2 regions of the Streptomyces sp. NPDC030820 genome follow, and region 2 is predicted to be linked to the other one. Evidence: riboswitches for the same ligand, from Rfam matches in the RefSeq annotation. Region 2 holds a riboswitch; the other holds the start of a gene.
The links. Region 2 has a riboswitch for cyclic di-AMP ahead of ACZ418_RS28840 (M23 family metallopeptidase). Riboswitches for the same ligand answer to the same signal wherever they lie in the genome.
Positions count from the first base shown of each region.

Region 1: linked by a shared signal. The riboswitch ahead of ACZ418_RS15030 (M23 family metallopeptidase) and the one ahead of ACZ418_RS28840 (M23 family metallopeptidase) in region 2 are both predicted to bind cyclic di-AMP.

Region 1 covers NZ_JBVIEB010000005.1:19,031-26,254, forward strand. Annotated here, with positions in the region: gene ACZ418_RS15020 (PrsW family glutamic-type intramembrane protease) at 1-1,103, shown strand, start outside; gene ACZ418_RS15025 (aldo/keto reductase) at 1,205-2,149, opposite strand; gene ACZ418_RS15030 (M23 family metallopeptidase) at 2,221-3,246, opposite strand; cyclic di-AMP (ydaO/yuaA leader) riboswitch at 3,256-3,402, opposite strand; tRNA gene ACZ418_RS15035 (tRNA-Met) at 3,723-3,796, shown strand; gene ACZ418_RS15040 (dihydrofolate reductase family protein) at 3,853-4,986, opposite strand; gene ACZ418_RS15045 (MarR family winged helix-turn-helix transcriptional regulator) at 5,064-5,585, shown strand; gene ACZ418_RS15050 (GTP cyclohydrolase II) at 5,668-6,300, shown strand; gene ACZ418_RS15055 (MFS transporter) at 6,413-7,224, opposite strand, start outside.
Region 2 covers NZ_JBVIEB010000011.1:123,022-130,245, reverse strand. Annotated here, with positions in the region: gene ACZ418_RS28855 (bifunctional acetate--CoA ligase family protein/GNAT family N-acetyltransferase) at 1-1,933, opposite strand, end outside; gene ACZ418_RS28850 (HPr family phosphocarrier protein) at 2,111-2,392, shown strand; gene ACZ418_RS28845 (GntR family transcriptional regulator) at 2,541-3,227, opposite strand; gene ACZ418_RS28840 (M23 family metallopeptidase) at 3,427-4,173, opposite strand; cyclic di-AMP (ydaO/yuaA leader) riboswitch at 4,186-4,348, opposite strand; gene ACZ418_RS28835 (M16 family metallopeptidase) at 4,561-5,949, opposite strand; gene ACZ418_RS28830 (M16 family metallopeptidase) at 5,946-7,224, opposite strand, start outside.

The sequences.
Region 1 (7,224 bases), on a different contig from region 2:
CGGCGGCGCTGATAGCCATCGTCGCCAACAGCTTCGCGACCAAGTGGATAGCCACCGCCACCGCCGATCCGACCAGTGCCGACACCCTGGGCGCCACCGTGATCGCGCCCATCGTGGAGGAGTCCGCCAAAGCCGCCGCCGTCCTGCTCGTCTTTCTCTTCCGCAGACGTGACTTCACCGGGATCGTCGACGGGGTGGTGATAGCGGGCATCACCGCCACCGGGTTCGCGTTCACCGAGAACATCCTCTACCTGGGTACGGCATTCGGCGCCGACCAGGTCAGCGGCGGCGCTGGTATCGCCTCCGTCACCGCCGCCACCTTCTTCGTGCGCATCGTGATGTCGCCGTTCGCGCACCCCCTGTTCACCACCCTCACCGGCCTCGGCTTCGGCTTCGCCGCGTTCTCCGCCGAGCGGCAGCGCGCCCGGCGGGTGCTGCTGCCGGTCTGCGGCCTGCTGCTCGCGATGAGCATGCACGCCTTCTGGAACGGCTCCTCCACCTTCGGCGAGTTCGGGTTCTTCGCCGTCTACGGCGGATTCATGGTGCCCGTGTTCGGGCTGCTGACCTGGCTCGCGATCTGGACCCGGCAGCGGGAGCTGCGGACCGTGCGCGAGGAGCTGCCGGCGTATGTGCTGGCCGGGTGGCTGGGGCCGGCCGAACCGCTCGCGCTCGGGTCGATGCGGGCGCGGCGGACGGCCCGTGACTACGCCCGGCACCACGGTGGCCGGCCGGCGGCGCGGACGGTGACGCAGTACGAGGCGTACGCCACCTCGCTCGCCTTTCTGCGGCACCGGGGACGCAAGGGGAAGGCGGGGGCCGACTTCGTCGTACGGGAGCGGGAGCTGCTGGACGAGCTGTGGCAGCGGAGGGAAGTGGCTCGGCCGGCGCTGGAGTACGCCGCCCGGGCAACGGTTCCGTTGCCTGTGTACTGGGCGCCGATGCCTGCGGCGGCCGGGCCGGGTTACGGGTATCCGCCGGTGCAGATGCCTCCGGCGGCCGGGCCGGGTTACGGGTATCCGCCCGTACAGATGCCTCCGGCAGCCGGGCCGGGTTACGGGTATCCGGCGGTGCCGTATTCCGTGTACAACCCGTATCGGTCGTAGCCGGTCGGGTTGCGGAGGGTTCGGCACCGCCGGACCGCGCCGCCCTGGCAGAGCGCCGTTGCGGCGGGGGGAAACAGGCGGAGCCTGTCACTGATGGAGCACTAGGCCGACGCCTGCGTCAGCTGTGCCACTTCCTCGTCCGTCAGCTTCAGGTCCACCACGCCCAGCAGGTCCGGGAGCTGGTCCACCGTGCGGGCCGAGGCGATCGGGGCGGTGATCGTCGGCTGGACCGCGAGCCAGGCGAGGGCGACCGTGGCGACGGGGGCGTCGTGGGCGGCGGCCATCTCGTCGAGCGCCGAGAGGACCTTCTGGCCGCGCTCCGACTCCGCGTACTCCTGGGCGCGGCCCGCGCGGGCGCTGTCGACCTTGGTGCCGGGGCGGTACTTGCCGGTCAGGAAGCCCGCGGCAAGGGAGAAGTAGGGCACGGAGGACAGGCCCTCCTTGGCGGCCAGGTCCTGCAGCGGGCCCTCGTAGGTGTCGCGGGAGACGAGGTTGTAGTGGGGCTGGAGGGCGACATAGCGGGCCAGGCCCTCGCGGTCGGAGAAGTCGAGCGAGGCCTTCAGGCGCTCGGGGCTGATGTTGGAGGCGGCGATGTGGCGGACCTTGCCCGCCTTCACCAGCTCGTCCAGCGCGCCGATGATCTCCTCGACCGGGATCTCGGGCTTGTCGAAGTGGGTGTAGTAGAGGTCGATGTAGTCGGTGTCCAGGCGGCGCAGGGACGCGTCCGCGGCGGCCTTGATGTTGGCGGCGGACAGGCCCTGGAACTCGGGGTGCTGGCTGACCTTGGTCGCGATGACGACGCGGTCACGGTTGCCGCGGGACTTGACCCACTTGCCGATCACCGTCTCGGACTCGCCACCCTTGTGGCTCTCGATCCAGGCCGAGTAGGAGTCGGCGGTGTCGATGAAGTTGCCGCCGGCCGCCGTGTAGGCGTCGAGGACGGCGAAGGAGGTCTCCTCGTCGGCGGTCCAGCCGAAGACGTTGCCGCCGAGGCAGAGCGGGAAGACCTCGAGGCCGGAGGAGCCGAGTGTGCGCAGAGAAGTCATGCTCTGCATCAACACCGGCGACGGATCATCGCATTCCGCCGCCGGTGCAAAGTCCTCCGGACAGACGGCTGTCAGGGGGTGAGGCCCTTCTCGCGCAGCCAGGGCGCCGGGTCGATGGCGGTGGCCTGGCCGTTCGGGTGGACCTCCAGGTGCAGGTGCGGGCCGGTCACGTTGCCGGTGGCGCCGACCCGGCCGATGACCTGGCCGGTGGAGACCTTCTGGCCGACGGAGACGTTGATCGAGGACTGGTGGCAGAACCAGAGCTCGGTGCCGTCGTCGAGGGTCAGGACGGTGCGGTAGCCGTAGGCGCCGGCCCAGCCCGCCTCGGTGACCGTGCCGCTGTGGATGGCCTTGATGAGGGTGCCGGTGGGGGCGGCGAAGTCGAGGCCGGTGTGGTAGCCGGAGGACCACATCGCGCCGGGCTGCCCGAAGGTGCCGGTGATCGTGTACGAGACGACCGGCAGCGTGTACTGCTTGGCCAGCTCGGCGAGCCGCTTGGCCTCGGCCGCCTTCTTGGCGTCGGCCTCCGCCTGCGCCTTGGCGGCAGCGGCCTTGGCGGCGGCCGCCTGCTCCGCCTTGGCGGCCGCGGCCGCGGTCTGCTGATCGGCGGCGGCGATCGCGGCGGCGGTGGCCTTGCTGTCGGCCTGGCCCTTCTGCTGCTCGGCCTGGGCCATGATCCGGTTGCGCAGGGCCTCGCCGGCGTTGCTGCTGTCGGCGCTGTCGGTGCTCACGCCCACCTTGCTGAGGCCGGAGGTGGCCTGGGGAGCGTCGGTGGGGTTGGCACCGAAGATGTGCTCGACGGAGTCCAGGTCCGGCAGGGATATGGAGACCGGCGGCTTGCCGGTGTTCGCGCTGGCCATGCCGCCCGCGCCGACCGCGGCCAGCACGCCGACGCCGAGGACGGTGGAGCTGCGCGCGAAACCGCCGCGCTGTTTGGAGACGCGGTGCCGGCCGCGGAGCGAGGTGACGGAGTCCTCGGTGGGGTTCCACTCCTCCCAGGGCCCCTCCTCGGCGCGGTAGGCGCCGTAGCCGAAGGTCTCCGGCTCGGCTTGCGGGGGCATGAACGGGGCTTCTGGGGCGGGCCGGTTGGACGCCACTCGGGCGTACTCCTTTCCTTCCTCCGCCTACCGGGTTAGCTGACGGGTTCGGAGCAGGAAGGTCTCCTACGCGCGTATACCAACTGCGGCATTCGCGCGATTCACCCCAAGGTGGTGGTTCCCCGGCTCCCTTGCGGGATTCGGCGCGTGCGCACGGAGCCGACTCTTGTGACGGCTGGGACGACCGCGCTGCGTTATCGAACGTTAATAGACGTGACAGCCACTTTCCAAGCCGTTCGGCTTGATCATTAACGTTTCCGGCCGTGGACTTACCGGTCAGGAGCGCTGCAAACCGGGCGAGTTGACCGCCGTACATGAGTGTCGGTGTTTTTGATGGTGTCTCAGATGTTATGCGGAGGGCGGTCGTCCGGTCACTGTCGGTGAAAGTGATCGACCGGCGATCACGGGCCGGCGAGGGGCGCAAGCGGTGTGGCGCCGACCGGATGAGCGTGTGGTGTACAGTAGAGACACAACGACGCGGGGTGGAGCAGCTCGGTAGCTCGCTGGGCTCATAACCCAGAGGTCGCAGGTTCAAATCCTGTCCCCGCTACTGAAGACTCAGGGCCCGGAATCCCAAGGATTCCGGGCCCTGAGTGTGTGACGGGCTCAGCCCAGCAGATGCCCGTTCGGCGCCTTGGCGAGTTCCTCCAGCTCGGGCAGTGCGACGACCTCCGCACCCCCCTTGACCAGCAGCCCCGTACCGTCGGCTCCCGCGACGAACGTGTCCGGCTCCTGCCACGCCGTGACCACCCGCCGTACCCCCGCCCGAAGGATCAGCTCGGCACAGGGCGCGGGCCGCGAGGCACGCCGGGCACAGGGCTCCAGGCTGCTGTACACCGTGGCACCGGCCAACCGGGGATCCGCCGGGTCGACCTTCGCAAGCGCCGCCTCCTCCGCATGGACCACGGGATCCTCGCCCTCCCGGGAGTGACCACGAGCCAGCTCCGTACCGTCCGCCGCGACCACCACCGCGCCGACGCTGAACGCCGTCTCCGAGGGCGGGCACAGCGCGGCGAGTTCACAGGCGGTGCGCAGCCAGTGACGGTCGGCGGCGGTGGCGACCGGGCCGGTGCCGGGGGCGGTGGGCTCGTAGCGCATGAGGACCACGTCCTCGATCCGGCGGGTCTCGGTCAGGCGCAGCCGGCCGGCCTGGTAGCCACCGGGGCCGAACAGGCGGGGCGCGGCCGGGTCGCCGACGAACAGCGGCGCGAGGACGAGCTGGAGCTCGTCGGCGAGACCCAGCTGCAGCAGCTGGGTGTGCACCGTGCCGCCGCCCTCGACCATGAGCCGTCCGACTCCGCGCACGTCGTGCAGGTGGGACAACAGGGCCCGCCAGTCGAGGCGGGGGCCGAGCGGGACGACATCGGCGGTGTCACCGACGCGCCGGACCGCCCGCTCGGCGCCGTGGTCGGTCGTGTAGACGAGCTTGTCGCCGCCGGTGTGCCAGAAGTTGGCGTCGGGGTCGAGGTCGCCGGTGGCGGTGACCGCCACCTTCAGCGGGTACTCCGGCTTGCCCGCCCGGACGCGGGCGGCGCGGCGCTCGGCGGAGTTGACCAGCAGCCGCGGGTTGTCGGCGCGGATCGTGCCGGCGCCGATCAGGATGGCGTCGACGGAGGCCCGTACCGCGTCGACCCGGTCGAAGTCGGCAGGACTGGACAGCAGGAGCCGGTCGGGACCGGTGTCGTCGAGGTAGCCGTCGAGGGAGACGGCGGCGGACAGCAGCACGTACGGGTACGACATCGGCGCGGTCTCCTGCGAGGCGAGGCTTGGTTCAAGCCGAGCTTGGTTCAAGTTTGAAACAAACTTACACTGGCGGCATGACGACCCGCTGGCTCACCCCCGAGGAGCAGCGCGCCTGGCGCGCTTATCTCGCCGCGACGCACCTCCTGGAGGACGCGATCGACCGACAGCTCCAGCAGGACGCCGGCATGCCGCACCTGTTCTACTCCGTGCTGGCCAACCTGTCCGACGCGCCCGACCGGCGGCTGCGGATGACCGACCTCGCCGAGACGCTGAAGATCACGCGCAGTCGGCTGACCTATGCGGTGACCCGCCTCGAACGGGACGGGCTGGTGCGCCGGGAGGACTGCCGCTGGGACAAGCGCAGCAGCATCGCGGTGCTGACGGACGAGGGGATGGCCGTCCTGGAGCGTACGGCACCGGGCCACGTCGAGACCGTGCGCGCCACCCTGTTCGACCGGCTCACGCCGGAGCAGGTGGGGCAGCTGGAGGAGATCTGCACGGGGATCGCACGGGGGCTGCAGGGCGACGGCGCCGAGACCGGGGCGGAGGACGTGCCCTGGCGGCGGCGTTCGTCATGTTCCTCGTCCGACGATTGATTGCTTTAAGTTTGAAGCATGAGGTAGGGTCCCCCGAGTACGCTGCTTCAAATCTGAAGCAACCGCCTCCGGAGGGACCCGCATGCCCGACACCCCCGCCGCCACGCCGCGCGCCCGCGTTCGGGTACCGCTGCGCTTCCACGACGGCTACAGCGTCGACGCCGAACTCGTCACCTTCCACGGCTTGGCGGACGGCCAGGAGCACGTCGCCGTCGTCCTCGGCGACCCCGCCCCCGGCACGGTTCCGCTGGTGCGCCTGCACTCCGAGTGCCTGACCGGCGACGTCTTCGGCTCGGCCCGCTGCGACTGCGGACCCCAGCTGCGCGAGGCGGTCGAGCGCATCGCCGACCGCGGCGGCGTCCTGCTCTACCTCCGCCAGGAGGGCCGCGGCATCGGTCTCTACAACAAGCTCGACGCGTACGCCCTCCAGGACCAGGGCCTCGACACCTACGAGGCGAACGCCGCGCTCGGCCTGCCGGAGGACGCCCGCGACTACACGGCCGCCGCACAGATGCTCGCCGCCCTCGGCATCGGGGAGCTGGACCTGCTGTCCAACAACCCCGACAAGGCCGAGCAGTTGCGCGCGCTGGGCGTCGTGGTCCGGGACCGGGTGCCGACCGGCGTCTTCACCACGGCCCACAACGTCCGCTACCTGCGCGCGAAGGTGGTCCACACCAGCCACACCCTCCCCCTGGCGGACCTGAACGTGGGCTGAACTCGGCGGTGGTGGGGATTGGCAGATTCATTCCACCCTCCGGGCTCCCCTCCATCACCTGACCTGCGGGTTCCGTTCTGACGCATGACGACGCCCGGAACAGATCTGCCCATCACCGCCCTCGCCGACCGCCCGGGAGGGCCAGCGCCGGCAGGGCCGCCAGGCACAGGAGGGTCGCCGCGACGGCGTACGCGGTGCGGAAGCCGGCCGGGTGCATGCCCGCCGTGCCCAGCACCACCGACAGCACGGCCGTGCCGATGGACGCGCCGAGCTGGGAGTTGATGCTCAGCGCGGTGCTCGCCGCGGCGAGCCGCTCTGCGGGCAGGTCCCGGCTCGCGGTGGTCATCGTCGGCATCAGGACCACGCCGGTGCCGACGCCCATCACCATGGCCGGCGCGACTATCCGCCAGGGCGCGACCCCGGGCACCCCCACCTGCCAGGCCGTCAGCGCCATCCCGAGGGCGGCCACCGCGATACCGGCCGGGATCAACCGGCGTGGTGACGCCCGGTCGATCCGTCGCGCCGCGATCTGCATCGTCGTACCGACGGCCAGACCGACCGGCGCGCCCAGCAGTCCGGCCGCCGTGGCGCTCAGGCCCCGCTCCTGCTGCCAGTACAGCGGGCCGAGCAGCATCGAGCCGAAGTAGCCGCAGGTGAACAGGGCGAGCGTGCCGGCACCGGCGGCGAAGGTGCGCTCGCGCAGCAGCCGCAGGTCCAGCAGCGGAGCGGACGTGGTGAGCGCCCGGCGTACGAAGGCCGCCGCGAGGGCCGCACCGGCCAGCATCAGCACGAGCGCGCCGGACGCGGTGAAGTCGCCGCGCTCGCCGCCCCTGGCGAGGCCGTACAGCAGGAGGGCGAGGCCGGGAGAGAGCATGAGCAGGCCGGGGAGGTCCAGCCGGACGGCGGGCCTTTGGGTGCCGGTGG
Region 2 (7,224 bases):
CCGAGAGCGGGGGACGGTGCGCACCCCCCTCAGTGCCGGGTGCCTTTTCAACGGCGTGAGGTGCGGTACTCGCCGCCGCCGACAACGCCTCCGCAAGCCCCCCGAGCTCCACATGCACCACCAGCACCGGCTTCCCCGGAACGGCAGCCGCAGCCGACCGCAACGCCTCCGCCAGCTCCGCATCCCCCGGCGACGCTTCCCCGATCGCGGGGATCGCCGTCACCACGACGGAGTCGCACGTCTCGTCGGCCAGCGCAGCGCCCAGCGCCCGATGGAAGTCCTCCGCCGTCGCCCCGGTCGTCAGGTCCAGCGGACGCGAAGGACGCAGCCCCTCCGCCAGACACCGGTCGTACGTCAGCACGCCCAGCGACTCGGAGTTCCCCAGGATCGCCACCCTCGGCCCCGCCGGCAACGGCTGCCGCGCGAGCAGCAGCCCCGCGTCGACCAGCTCGGTGATCGTGTCGACCCGGATCACCCCGGCCTGCCGCAGCAGCGCGGAGACGGTGGCGTGCGGCAGCCGGGTGGCCCGCACCGCATGCCCCTGCGGCGCGGAACCGTCCCCCTGCACCACGACCAGCGGCTTCGCCGCCGCCGTCCGCCGCGCCAGGCGCGTGAACTTGCGCGGGTTGCCGATGGACTCCAGGTACATGAGGACGACGTCGGTCTCCGGGTCGTCGTACCAGTGCTGGAGGACGTCGTTGCCGGAGACGTCCGCGCGGTTGCCGGCGGAGACGAAGGTGGACACGCCGGTGACCCCGGTGACCCCTCCGCCGCGCCGGTGCAGCCGGGACAGCAGGGCGATGCCGATGGCGCCGGACTGGGCGAACATCCCGATGCGGCCGGTGCGGGGCATCTCCGGGGCGAGGGACGCGTTCAGCCGGACGCCGGGCGCGGTGTTGATGATCCCGAAGGCGTTCGGGCCGATGATCCGCATGCCGTACGCGCGTGCCTGCTGCACGAGGGCCCGCTGCCGCTCGCGCCCCTCGGGCCCGCTCTCGGCGTACCCGGCGGAGAGCACGACGAGCCCCTGCACCCCGTGTTCCCCGCACTCGGCGACCACGTCGGGCACATGCTCGGCCGGTACGGCGACCACGGCGAGGTCCACCGGACCGCCGATGTCCCGCACGTGCCGGTACGCCGGCACCCCGTCGACCTCACCGAGGTCCTGCGGGAAGGCCTTGTTCACGGCGTGCAGCCGGCCGCCGTAGCCGGCTGCCCGGATGTTGCCGAGGACGCTGCGGCCCACGCCGCCGGGGGCGCGGCCGACGCCGACGACCGCCACCGAGCCGGGCATGAGCAGCCGCCGTACCGAACGGGCCTCGGCGCGCTGCTCGCGCGCTCGCTGCACGGCGAGGGAGCGGTCGGTGGGTTCGAGGTCGAACTCCAGGCGTACGACGCCGTCCTCGAAGCTGCGCTTCTGGGTGTAGCCGGCGTCCGTGAACACCTTGATCATCTTGGTGTTGGCGGGCAGCACCTCGGCGGCGAAGCGGCGGATGCCGCGCTCGCGGGCGACCGCCGCGATGTGTTCCAGCAGGGCGGAGGCGACCCCGCGGCCCTGGTGCGCGTCCTGCACCAGGAAGGCGACCTCGGCCTCGTCGGCGGGTGCGGAGGCGGGCATGCCGTCGGCGCCGATGCGGTCATAGCGTACGGTGGCGATGAACTCGCCGCCGATGGTGGCCGCGAGTCCCACCCGGTCCACAAAGTCGTGGTGCGTGAAGCGGTGGACGTCCTTGGCGGAGAGCCTGGGGTACGGCGCGAAGAAGCGGTAGTACTTCGACTCGTCCGAGACCTGCTCGTAGAAGCTGACCAGGCGGTCGGCGTCGTCAACGGTGATGGGCCTGATGCGCGCGGTACCACCGTCGCGCAGCACCACGTCCGCCTCCCAGTGGGCGGGGTACTGGTGCCGGTCCTGCCGGTCCGCCGAGGTCTGCATGGGCCCCAGAGTACGGCTCGCGTCCGACAACGGCGCAGGGCAGTCTGTGGAGGACGGAAGCCGGAACCGAGGCCGCGGTTCCGACGCCACACCGGGCGGACGAAGGTCCGCTCGGGGCACGCTTCACGATATGGGAAACTGGTCTAGACAACCCTGAAGACTGAAGGGCAGCAACACATGGCTGAGCGCCGCGTCAACGTCGGCTGGGCCGAGGGCCTCCACGCCCGCCCCGCCTCCATCTTCGTCCGAGCCGCCACGGCCGCAGGCGTCCCGGTGACGATCGCCAAGGCTGACGGCAACCCCGTCAACGCGGCCTCCATGCTGGCCGTCCTGGGCCTGGGCGCCCAGGGCGGCGAGGAGATCGTGCTGGCCTCCGACGCCGAGGGCGCGGACGTCGCCCTCGACCGGCTGGCCAAGCTGGTCGCCGAGGGCCTCGAGGAACTGCCCGAGACGGTCTGAACAGCAGCACGCTGATACGCCGGAGCCGCGTCGCCCCTTTTCGGGCGGCGCGGCTCTGCGTTTCCGGGCTCTTTGCGCGCACACCGGAATTGAGGCAGCGGGAAATACAGCGCAGCCGAATACCTCTTCTTTGTATACGGCGCCCGTGTTAATGCCGGAGGCCCGACATGTTTACGGCGTGTTGCGAAGTCCTCACACGCTCGCCGGTCCCGGAAAAACGCAGCCGGTGCACGGCCGTCGCGCGCTCGGTGTGCAGCGCCGTGAGCGCCCGCGCGCGCTCCCCGTCGCCGCGCGCCACCGCATCGACGATGGCGCCGTGCTCCGCCCAGTAGTCCACCGGGCTCGGCGGCGCCTCCACCGCGTACATCCAGGCGATCTTGTGCCGCAGCTGGCTGAGCATCGCGGTCAGCGAGGGGCTGCCACAGGCCTGGGCGAGCGTCTCGTGGAACCAGCCGCCCAGCGAGCGCAGATCGTCGCTGTTGCCCCTGCGAGCCCGCTCCTGGCCCAGCCTGACCAGGCCGCGCAGCACCTTCAGATGAGCCTCGGTGCGCCGCTGGGCGGCCCTGGCGGCACCGAGCGGCTCCAGCAGCAGGCGCATCTCCAGCAGATCGGCGGCCTCCTGCTCGGTCGGCTCGGCCACGCACGCGCCCGCGTGCCGGCGGGTCACCACGAAGCCCTCGGCCTCCAGGGTCCGCAGGGCCTCGCGGACGGGGACGCGCGAGACGCCGTAGCGGCGGGCCAGGACTTCCTCGGTCAGCCGGCCGCCGCGCTCGTAGACACCCGCGACGATGTCGTCCCGGATGGCCGTGCACACCGAGTGCGCCGGAATACGCATGACCGACCTCCGCCTTAATCCCCGTGAAACGTCGACGATGGACGCGTGTTCCGTGACTCTATTCCAATGAGCCGGAATTTCCGACGGCGGGCCGGAATCCATGGATATTTTTTGGTCAGCGGATCGGGTGGCGCCCGTGAAAAAACGACGAAAGCCCCGGCTCGGTGAGCCGGGGCTTCGCAGGTCGCGCGAAGGGGCGTCAGACGGTCACGCCGTGCTTGCGGAGGTAGGCGACGGGGTCGACGTCCGAGCCGTAGTCGGGGGTCGTACGGGCCTCGAAGTGCAGGTGCGGGCCGGTGGTGTTGCCGGTCGCGCCGGACAGGCCGATCTGCTGGCCCGGGGTGACCTGCTGGCCCACCGAGACGCCGATGGACGACAGGTGGCCGTACTGGGTGTACATGCCGTCGGCCATCTTGATCACGATCTGGTTGCCGTACGCGCCGCCCCAGCCGGTGGAGACGACGGTGCCGGAGCCGACCGCGTGGACCGGGGTGCCGCTCGCCGCGTGGAAGTCGATGCCGGTGTGCGAGCCGGAGGACCACAGGGAGCTGCTCGCCTTGTAGCCGGTGGAGACGTAGGAGTTCGCGATCGGGGCGACGAAGGTGTTCAGCAGGCGCTTGCGCTCGGCCTCCCGGGCGGCGCGGGCCCTGGCCTCGCGCTCCTCCTTCGCCTTCTTCGCCGCGGCCTCCTCGGCCGCCTTCTGCTCGGCGGCCTGCTTCTGCGCGGCGGCCTGCGCGGCGATGTGCTCGGCCACGTCGTCGCTCAGGGTGAGGACCGGTGTGAGGCCGGTCTGCCCCACGGTGTTCTCGGCGGCGAGCGCCGGGGAGGCGGCGAGGGTGCCGATGGCACCGGTGGTGGTGAGGGCCGCGATGCCCGCCGCCTGAGCGGTGGTGCGCTTGACCCGGCCGGGCTTGCGGTGCTTCCCGGTGGCGCACATGAACGCCATGGAGTGGCTGGTCCTTTCCTTCCCTCTCGCCTACCGGGTTAGCTGACGGGTTCGGAGCAGGAAGGTCTCCTACGGGCCCCCTCGCGCTCGCGCGGGCGCCCGATTCACCCCAGGGACTGCGTGGGTCCCCGGCTCCCCTGGCTCGCGCCGTACGGGGACTCGGCGATTGCTGTCCGGTGCCGCGGGTGCGGCGCACTGCCTACGACGAACAGCCCGGGTGACGCTACGTAAGCCGGCTTTCGAACCCCAAACGGATCCGGGCTTTTGTAGCGCATCCCACAGGGCAGACAGGCAACCTCCACCTCAAATCGGGCATCCCGTAAGGGAGCGAAAACGGCAGGGGCCCTGACGGTCCGTAGACCGACAGGGCCCCACGCGCGCGTGCGGTTACTCGGCCGCCACGACTGTCACTTCACCGATGCCGAGCGCCTCCACCGGTGCCTTGATCTGCGAGGCGTCACCGACGAGGACGGTCACCAGACGGTCCACCGGGAAGGCGTTCACGACGGCCGCCGTGGCCTCCACCGTGCCCGTCGCCGCGAGCTGCTGATAGAGCGTCGCCTGGAAGTCGTCGGGCAGGTGCTGCTCGACCTGGTCGGCCAGCGTGCTCGCGACGGCCGCCGCGGTCTCGTACTTCAGCGGCGCCACCCCGACGAGGTTCTGCACGGCCACGTCCCGCTCGGCGTCGGTCAGGCCGTCCGCCGCGAGGGTGCCCAGCACCTTCCACAGGTCCTCCAGCGCGGGGCCGGTGTTGGGGGTGTCCACGGAGCCGCTGATGGCGAGCATCGAGGCGCCCGTGCCGTCCGGCGCGGACCGGAGGACCTGGCCGAAGGAGCGCACACCGTAGGTGTAGCCCTTCTCCTCGCGCAGGACGCGGTCCAGGCGGGAGGTGAGGGTGCCGCCGAGGCAGTAGGTGCCGAGCACCTGGGCGGGCCACACCCGGTCGTGCCGGTCGGGGCCGACGCGGCCGATGAGCAGCTGCGTCTGCACGGCGCCGGGCCGGTCCACGATGACCACGCGCCCGGTGTCGTCGGCGGTCACCGGCGGCACGGGCCGCGGCTCGCCCGGGGTGCCGGTCCAGGCGCCCAGGGTGTCGGCGAGCAGCGCGTCCAGGTCGACTCCGGTGAGGTCGCCGACCACCACCGCGGTGGCCGTGGCGGGGCGTACGTGCCGGCCGTAGAAGGCGCGTACGGCGGCGGCGTCGATCTTCTCGACGGTCTCCTCGGTGCCCTGGCGCGGGCGCGACATGCGCGAGACCGCCGGGAACAGCTCCTTGGAGAGCTCCTTGGCGGCCCGGCGGGAGGGGTTGGCCAGCTCGTGCGGGATCTCGTCCAGGCGGTTGCGGACCAGCCGCTCCACCTCGCTGTCGGCGAAGGCGGGCGCGCGCAGCGCGTCGGCGAGCAGGCCGAGGCCCTTGGCCAGGCGCGAGGCCGGGACCTCCAGGCTGAGCCGGACGCCGGGGTGGTCGGCGTGCGAGTCCAGCGTGGCGCCCGCGCGCTCCAGCTCGGCGGCGAACTCCTCGGCGGAGTGCTTGTCGGTGCCCTCGGAGAAGGCCCGCGCCATGATCGTGGCGACGCCGTCCAGGCCGGCGGGCTCGGCGTCCAGGGGCGCGTCCAGCAGCACCTCGACGGCGACGACCTGCTGGCCGGGGCGGTGGCAGCGCAGCACGGTCAGGCCGTTGTCGAGCGCGGTGCGCTCGGGGGCCGGGAAGGCCCAGGGCTTGGCCTCGCCGGCCTGCGGCTGGGGGTGGAAGTCCATGGTGGCGAGCTCGGTCACTTGGCCGTCTCCTCGTTCTCGTTACCGGCCTCTACGGTGGCTTCCTGCTCCGGGTCCTCGGGAACGTCGGCGTCCGGGGCCTTCTCCGGGGACTTCGGTTCATAGACCAGGACCGCGCGGTTGTCGGGGCGCAGACGGGCCTGGGCGACCTCCTGGACCTCCTGCGCGGTCACCTCCAGGACGCGCTTGACGGCGGTGAGGGCGAGCTGCGGGTCGCCGAACAGGACGGCGTACCGGCACAGTTCGTCGGCGCGGCCGGCGACCGTGCCCAGCCGGTCCAGCCACTCGCGCTCCAGCTGGGCCTGGGCGCGCTCCATCTCCTCGGGCGTGGGGCCCTCCTCGGCGAACCGGGCCAGCTCCTCGTCGATGGCGGTCTCGATGACCGGCACCTCGACGTCACCGGAGGCCTTCACGTCCAGCCAGCCCATGGAGGGCGCGCCGGCGAGCCGCAGCAGGCCGAAGCCGGCCGCGACGGCCGTACGGTCGCGGCGGACCAGCCGGTTGTACAGGCGGGAGGACTCGCCGCCGCCGAGGATGGTCAGGGCGAGGTCGGCGGCGTCGCACGCGCGCGTGCCGTCGTGCGGCAGGCGGTAGGCGGCCATCAGGGCGCGCGCCGGTACCTCCTCGACGACGACCTCGCGCTTCTGCTCGCCGATCACGTCCGGCAGGGAGCCCTCGCGGGGGGCGGGCTTGCCGTCGTGGGACGGGATCGACCCGAAGTACTTCTCGATCCAGGCGAGGGTCTGCTTGGGGTCGATGTCGCCGACCACGGAGAGCACCGCGTTGTTCGGCGCGTAGTAGGTGCGGAAGAACTGGCGGGCGTCCTCCAGGGTGGCCGCGTCCAGGTCCGCCATCGAGCCGATCGGCGTGTGGTGGTAGGGGTGGCCCTCCGGGTACGACAGGGCGGTCAGCTTCTCGAAGGCGGTGCCGTAGGGCACGTTGTCGTAGCGCTGGCGGCGCTCGTTCTTGACGACGTCCCGCTGGTTCTCCATGGACTCGTCGTCCAGGGCGGCCAGCAGCGAGCCCATGCGGTCGGCCTCCAGCCAGAGGGCGAGCTCCAGCTGGTGGGCGGGCATGGTCTCGAAGTAGTTGGTGCGCTCGAAGCTGGTGGTGCCGTTGAGCGAGCCGCCGGCGCCCTGCACCAGCTCGAAGTGACCGTTGCCCTTGACCTGCGCCGAGCCCTGGAACATCAGGTGCTCGAAAAGGTGAGCCAGGCCGGTGCGCCCCTTGACTTCGTGGCGGGAGCCGACGTCGTACCAGAGGCAGACCGCCGCC